2 regions of the Agrococcus sp. TF02-05 genome follow, and region 1 is predicted to be linked to the other one. Evidence: predicted binding sites of a transcription regulator. Region 1 holds the regulator's gene; the other holds the start of a gene.

Evidence for each region. The regulator LexA, encoded in region 1, represses DNA repair genes until DNA is damaged. The targets are predictions, from matches to a motif close to TCGAACANNTGTTCGA.
Region 2: a site for LexA is predicted at 2,092-2,107, ahead of JQT67_RS05495 (DNA polymerase Y family protein). Genes of this name have one in related genera too.

What each region holds. Positions count from the first base shown of each region.
Region 1 covers NZ_JAGEKO010000005.1:50,237-53,742, reverse strand. Annotated here, with positions in the region: gene hisB (imidazoleglycerol-phosphate dehydratase HisB) at 1-112, opposite strand, end outside; gene JQT67_RS06610 (histidinol-phosphate transaminase) at 122-1,201, opposite strand; gene JQT67_RS06605 (LysM peptidoglycan-binding domain-containing protein) at 1,264-1,638, opposite strand; gene lexA (transcriptional repressor LexA) at 1,880-2,503, shown strand; gene hflX (GTPase HflX) at 2,500-3,506, opposite strand, start outside.
Region 2 covers NZ_JAGEKO010000004.1:338,653-342,158, reverse strand. Annotated here, with positions in the region: gene JQT67_RS05505 (hypothetical protein) at 1-110, shown strand, start outside; gene JQT67_RS05500 (hypothetical protein) at 280-1,995, shown strand; gene JQT67_RS05495 (DNA polymerase Y family protein) at 2,117-3,506, shown strand, end outside.

The DNA.
Region 1 (3,506 bases):
CGTAGAAGGGCACCGTCGTCGAGATCGAGGAGGCGCCCGTGCCGTCGAGGTCGACGCTCAGGCGGATGCTCGACTCGCTCGTCGTGCGCTCGATGGTTGCGGTGCGGGGCATCCCTCGATCCTACTCGGGCCGCAGCTCGGCCATCGCGGCGAGCAGCGCGCTCGTCTCGGCCCTCGTGCCGGCGGTGATGCGGAGCGTGCCGGGCAGCCCGACGTCGCGCACGAGGATGCCTCGATCGAGCAGCGCGCGGAAGGTCGCCTGCGGGTCGTCGACCCCTGCGACGAGCACGAAGTTCGCGTCCGAGGGGTACGGGCGGTAGCCGAGCCGGGAGAGCTCCTCGACCATGCGGTCGCGCTGCGCGCGGAGGTCGTCGACGCGCGAGAGCATGACGTCGCTGTGGCGCAGCGCCGCGACGGCCGCCGCTTGCGTGATGGCCGAGAGGTGGTACGGCAGCCGCACGAGCCGGAGGGCGTCGATGACCGCCGGGTGCGCGGCGAGGTAGCCGACGCGCATGCCGGCGAACGCGAACGCCTTGCTCATGGTGCGCGAGACGAGCAGCCGCGGGTGCCGATCGAGCAGGGTGAGGGCCGTCTGCTCGCGGTCGCGCGCGAACTCGGCGTAGGCCTCGTCGACGAGCACGATGCCGCGCGCCGCGTCGGCCGCCGCCTCGATCGTCTCGAGGTCGATCGCCGTCCCGGTCGGGTTGTTCGGCGAGCACAGGAAGACGACGTCGGGGTCGTGCTCGGCGATCGCTGCGCGGACGGTGTCGGGGCCGACGGTGAAGCCCTCGTCCCTCGGGACCGGCACCCACCGCATCCCCACGCCCTGCGCGAGCAGCGGGTACATCGAGTAGGTGGGCGTGAACGACAGCAGCGTGCGGCCGGGCCCGCCGAAGGCCTGCAGCACGTGCTGGAGCACCTCGTTCGAGCCGTTGCCCGCCCAGATCTGCTCGGGCGTCACGCCGTGGCCGAGGTAGTGCGCGAAGGAGCGGCGCAGCTCGTCGAACTCGCGGTCGGGGTAGCGGTTGGCGTCGGGCAGCGCGCGCGCGACCTCCTGCACGATGTCGAGCGCGACCTCCTCGGGCACCCGGTAGGCGTTCTCGTTGACGTTGAGCCGCACGGGCACCTCGAGCTGCGGTGCGCCGTAGGGCGTCAGCCCGCGCAGGTCGTCGCGGATCGGGAGGTCGTCGAGGCTCGTCACCGATCCAGCCTAGGACTTCGGCGGATGCCGTCGACCGCGCGCGGCGCGGTCGGCCGCGCCGCTCAGTCGGCGTACTGCGCGGGGATCGCGAGCCGCTCGCCGGGCTGGATCGCGCCCGCGATGCCGTTGAGCAGCTCGATCTCGGCGATGACGTCGCGCGGGTCGGCCTCGGGGGCGACGGCCTGGGCGATCTGCCACAGCGACTGGCCCGGCACGACGGTGATGTGGTCGAACTCGGCGGTCGCGGTCGACGAGGAGGCGACGGCGCCGGCGACGGCGTCGCCGACGAGGCCCGCGCCGGTGAGCGCGCCGACGGCGAGCACGGGCGCGGCGACGAGCAACGCGAGGGCGCGGCGGCCGCGAGCGGTCATGCGCAGGCGCGGCATCGGCGCGGCGCCGGCGACGGTGGTGGCGGTGGCGGTGGCGATGGCGGTCATGAGTGCCTCCTCTCGGTCCCAGTCCGAGGACTGGGATCCGCAGCCGGTGCTCGGCCGGGAGCACCGGCTGCGAATCTCTGTTTCGAATCTACTTTCGAACTGCCGCACGCGTCAACCCTGTCGCGGGACTTTCTCCACGACTCGCTCGAACGTGCGTTTGATCCGGGCGCCCTCTCGGATACGCTTTCGAACCACGAGGAGTCCATCAGGCACCACTGACACGCGGGGATCGGGGCACGGCATGACGAGGCAGCTCACCGAGAAGCAGCAGGCGATCCTGCAGGTCATCCAGCGCGCGGTGAAGCAGCGCGGCTATCCGCCGAGCTACCGCGAGATCGGCGACGCCGTGGGACTCTCGTCGCTCTCGAGTGTCACGCACCAGCTCGGCCAGCTCGAGCTCGCTGGGTGCATCCGGCGCGATCCCGCGCGGCCGCGCACGATCGAGGTCCTCGTCGACGACGAGATCGACGAGTCGGTCGGCTCGATCCAGCAGGCGGCGTTCGTGCCGCTCGTCGGCCGCATCGCCGCGGGCATCCCGATCACGGCCGAGGAGCAGGTCGACGACGTGTTCCCGCTGCCGAAGCAGCTCGTCGGCTCCGGCGACCTCTTCATGCTCCAGGTCGTCGGCGACTCCATGGTGGATGCGGCGATCTGCGACGGCGACTGGGTCGTCGTGCGCCAGCAGCGCGACGCGGTGAACGGCGACATCGTCGCGGCCATGCTCGACGGCGAGGCGACGGTCAAGGTCTTCAAGCAGCGCGACGGCCACACGTGGCTGCTGCCGCGCAACTCCGCGTTCGAGCCCATCCTCGGCGACGAGGCCGAGGTGCTCGGCCGCGTCGTCGCGGTGCTCCGCGCAGTCTAGCCGACCACGAACTCCGCGAGCTGCCCCGCCGCGGCCTCCGTCACCTTCGCCTCGACACGCGTGCCGTCGGCCTCGTAGTCCTCGCGGAGCACCTCGAAGCGGTCGTGCAGCATCGCGATGATGTCACCGCGGTCGAACGGCACGAGGAGCGAGACCGCGACCTCGGGCCGCGGCAGCAGCTCGGCGATGCGCTCGAGCAGCTCGTCGACGCCCTCGCCCGTGCGGGCGGAGGCGAAGACGGCGTCGGGCTGCAGCCCGCGCAGCACGAGCCGCTCGTCGTCGCTCACGAGGTCGGCCTTGTTGAACACGACGATCTCGGGGATCGAGCGCGCGCCCGTCTCCCCCAGCACGTCGCGCACGGTCGCGATCTGCGACGCCGGGTCCGGGTGGCTCGCGTCGACGACGTGCACGATGACGTCCGACTCCGCGACCTCCTCGAGCGTCGAGCGGAACGCCTCGACGAGCTGGTGGGGCAGGTCGCGCACGAAGCCGACCGTGTCGGCGATCGTGAACTCGCGCCCGTCGGGGGTCTGCGCTCGGCGCACGGTCGCGTCGAGCGTCGCGAACAGGGCGTTCTCGACGAGCACGCCCGCACCGGTGATCCGGTTGAGCAGGCTCGACTTGCCGGCGTTCGTGTAGCCGGCGATCGCGACGCCCGGCACCTCGTGGCGGTCGCGATTGGCGCGCTTCGCCTGGCGCGCGGGCGCGAAGCCCTTGATCTGCTTGCGGAGCCGCGCCATGCGCGAGTGGATGCGCCGCCGGTCGAGCTCGATCTTCGTCTCGCCGGGACCGCGCGAGCCCATGCCCGCGCCCTGCCCGCCGACCTGGCCACCGGCCTGGCGCGACATCGACTCGCCCCAGCCGCGCAGGCGCGGCAGCAGGTACTCGAGCTGCGCGAGCTCGACCTGCGCCTTGCCCTCGCGGCTCTTCGCGTGCTGGCTGAAGATGTCGAGGATGACGGCCGTGCGGTCGATGACCTTGACCTTCACGCGGTCCTCGAGCG
Region 2 (3,506 bases), on a different contig from region 1:
TCACCGACAGCCACCGCCTGCCGCAGCTCGCCGAGGGCGGGCTCCGCGCGGCCGCGGACGACCGCATCCCCGACGCCCCGGTGGAGGAGCACACCGCAAGCCCTGATTGAGCGATCCGAGGCCGCGCCCTGCGCGCGGCACGCAGCCGTCCCGGAGCGGGCCGGCAGATCACTCGATCAGAAGGGCAAGACAACTATGCGCAAGCTCGCATGGCGAGCGCTGGCAACCACAGCGCTCGCGGGCGGCCTCTGGGCCGCAGGCACTGGCATCGCCAGTGCGGTGGATGCCGACGCGACGATCAGCGTCGGCTCGCAAGACCTCGTGGTGGCGACGGCATCCGTGCCGATCGACCTGGCCGGGATCGAGGTCGACGCCATCGCGGACGTCGACCTGCTGGGCGACGACGGGCTCGTGTCGGCCGACGCCGACGTGACCGCCGTCGTCGGCGGACTCCTCGACTCGACCGTCGACGCGGTCGTGGAGGTCGGCGGGGTCGCTGACGGGCTGCTCGGCGGCGCCGAGGCGGTCGTCGACGCGGACGCGGTCGTCGATCTCGGCGACACGGCTGCCGAGGCGGTGGCCGACGCGGATGCCGTGGTCGACCTCGGCGATGCGACCGCCGACGTGGTGGCTGACGCGGACGCCGTCGTCGACCTCGCTGACGGCGTGCAGGACGGCGGCCTGGCGGCGGATGCCGATGTGGACGCGGTCGTCGACCTCGGCGGCATCGTCGGCGAGGTGCTCGGCGATGCGGTGCCCGAGGGCGCCGATGTCGTCGTCGACGCGGATGTCGTCGCGGATGTCGGTGAGCTCGTCGGCGTCGATGCGGATGCGTGCGTCGTCGTCTCGCTCGACGGCACGTCGCCGACGTGCGACGCGCCGGCTCCCTCGCCGGCGCCGAGCGTCGGCGAGGAGGCCGATCGGCCGCACCAGCCGACGCTGATCGACGCGGATGCGTGCGCCGACGTGGCGGTGCTGGGCTCGAAGCCGGCCTCGTGCGGCCTGGCCCCCGCGCCCGGTGCCGGTCCCGGTGTCGCGCAGCCGACGGAGCCGACGCTCATCGACGCCGATCTCTGCGCCGATGTCGCGGTGCTCGGCTCGAGCTCGGGCTCGTGCGCTCCGGCGGCGACGCCGGGCGCTGGCGAGGGCGAGGGCGAGCAGGCGGGTTCGCCGTCGCTCATCGACGCGGATGTGTGCCTCGACCTGGGCGTGCTGAGCGCGACGACGGGTTCGTGCGCGCCGGCTGCGACGCCGGGTGCGGGCGAGGAGGGTGCGCAGCCCGGTTCGCCGTCGCTGATCGACGCGGACGTCTGCCTGGACCTCGGCCTGCTGGGCTCGGCCTCGGGTTCCTGCGCTCCGGCGGCGACGCCGGGTGCCGGTGAGGGCTCGGATCGCCCGGAGCAGCCGTCGCTCATCGACGCGGACGTGTGCCTCGGCCTCGGTCTGCTCGGTGCGGCCCCTGCCGGCTGCGCGACGGGCGGCTCGGACTCTGACGGCACGTCGAACCCGCCGCTCATCGATGCCGACGTGTGCGTCGCCCTCTCGCTGCTCGGGGTGGTGTCGCCCGGCTGCACCGAGGCGACCCCGGCGCAGCCCGGTGAGCCCGGTGAGCCCGGTGAGCCCGGTCAGCCTGGTCAGCCCGGCGAGCCTGGCGAGCCCGGTGAGCCCGGTGAGCCCGGTGAGCCCGGTCAGCCTGGTCAGCCCGGTCAGCCTGGTCAGCCCGGTCAGCCTGGTCAGCCTGGTCAGCCCGGGGAGCCCGGTCAGGCCGGCGAGCCCGCTCCGATCGACAAGGGCGAGGTCCCGGGCGATGAGCCGGCGGACGACGCCAAGACGGATCGTGCCCTGCCGGTGGTGACGGATGCGACCGCGGCCGTCTCGACCGCGATGCTGCCTCGCACGGGCGGCAGCGCTGGCGAGCTGCTGCTCCCGGCGCTCGCGCTGCTGGCGGCCGGTGCGCTCCTGCTGCTGCGCCGCCGCTCGAGCACGGTGGGCTGAATCGAGCAGGGGTGCGGGGCGCGCGAGTCGCGTCCCGCGCCCCTGCATGCCCGCACCCGCTGGCACTCGCGACACACCGCATCCGCTTGACGGTGATCGAACGTGTGTTCGATCATGAGGTGTGACGATCGAGACGACGAGCCAGGCCGGAGCGCGAGTGCGCGGCGGCCGCATCGGCGTGCTCAAGGTGCCCGACTGGTCGGTCGTCGTCGCGCGCCAGACGGGCGCGCTGCCCGCGGGCGGCGAGCAGGGATCGCCCGGCGCGATCGTGCACGCGCTGCGCGTCGTCGCGTGCGACGCCGAGGCCCGCGCCGACGGCGTGCGAGTGGGGATGCGGGTGCGCGACGCCCAGGGCGCGTCGCCCATGCTCGCGCTCGCGCCCGCCGACCCGGTGGGGGAGGCGCTCGCCTTCGAGCGCGTCGTGCGCGCGGTGCTCGCGGTCGTGCCGACGGCGCAGCCGATCGGCGACGGGGCACTCGCGTTCCGGATGCGCGGGGCGAGCCGGTTCTACGGCTCCGAGTCGCGCGCGATCGAGGCGGTGCGCGGCGCGCTCGCCCCGCTCGGGCTGACGGCCGCCTTCGGCGTCGCCGACGACCGCTTCTCGGCGGAGCTCGCCGCCGGCGCGGGCGCCGAGACGATCGTGCCGCCGGGCCGCAGCCGCGAGTTCCTCAGCAGCCTGCCCGTCGGCGTGCTCGGCGACGACGAGCTGCCGAGCATGCTGCACCGGCTCGGCGTGCACACCCTCGGCGGCTTCGCGCAGCTGCCCGACGCGAGCGTGCGCGACCGCTTCGGCGAGGCCGGGCTCGTGGCGCTCGCGAGGGCGCGCGGCCTCGACGACCGGCGCGTCGACGACAGCGGCCTCGGCGAGGAGCGCGTGCTGCGGCTCGCGTTCGAGCCGGGCATCGAGGGCGTGCACGAGCTCGCGCTCGCGGTGCGCGAGCCGGTCGAGCGCTTCGTGCGGCAGCTCGCCGAGCAGCGGCTCGTGTGCAGCGAGATCCGCATCGTCATGCGCGGCGAGGAGGGCCGCGTGAGCGAGCGGCTCTGGCGGCAGCCGGGCTTCCTGCGCGCGGGCGACATCGTCGACCGGATGCGGTGGCAGCTGGGCGAGAGCGATCTCGGCTCGGCGCTCGTCGAGGTGCAAGCGCTGCCCGAGCGGCTCGACGCCGACGTCGAGCACATGCCGGGGCTGTGGGGCGGCGGCGACATCGACGACCGCACGAAGCACGCGCTCGAGCGGCTGCAGGGCATGCTCGGCCGCGAAGCGGTGCTCACCGCGCGGCCCGGCGGCGGGCGGCTGCTCGCCGAGCGCGGCGTGCTCACGCCGTGGGGCGACGCGCCAGCGCCGCAGGCCGCTGGGCCGTGGCCGGGCGCCCTGCCGCCGCCGCGGCCCGCGGTCGTCTTCCGGCCGCCGCTGCCCGTGCGGCTGCTCGACGCGGCGGGCGAATCGGTCGATGCCGCCGCGCTCGACGAGCGGCAGGGGAGCCCTGCCGCCTTCTCGCCCCCCGCATCCG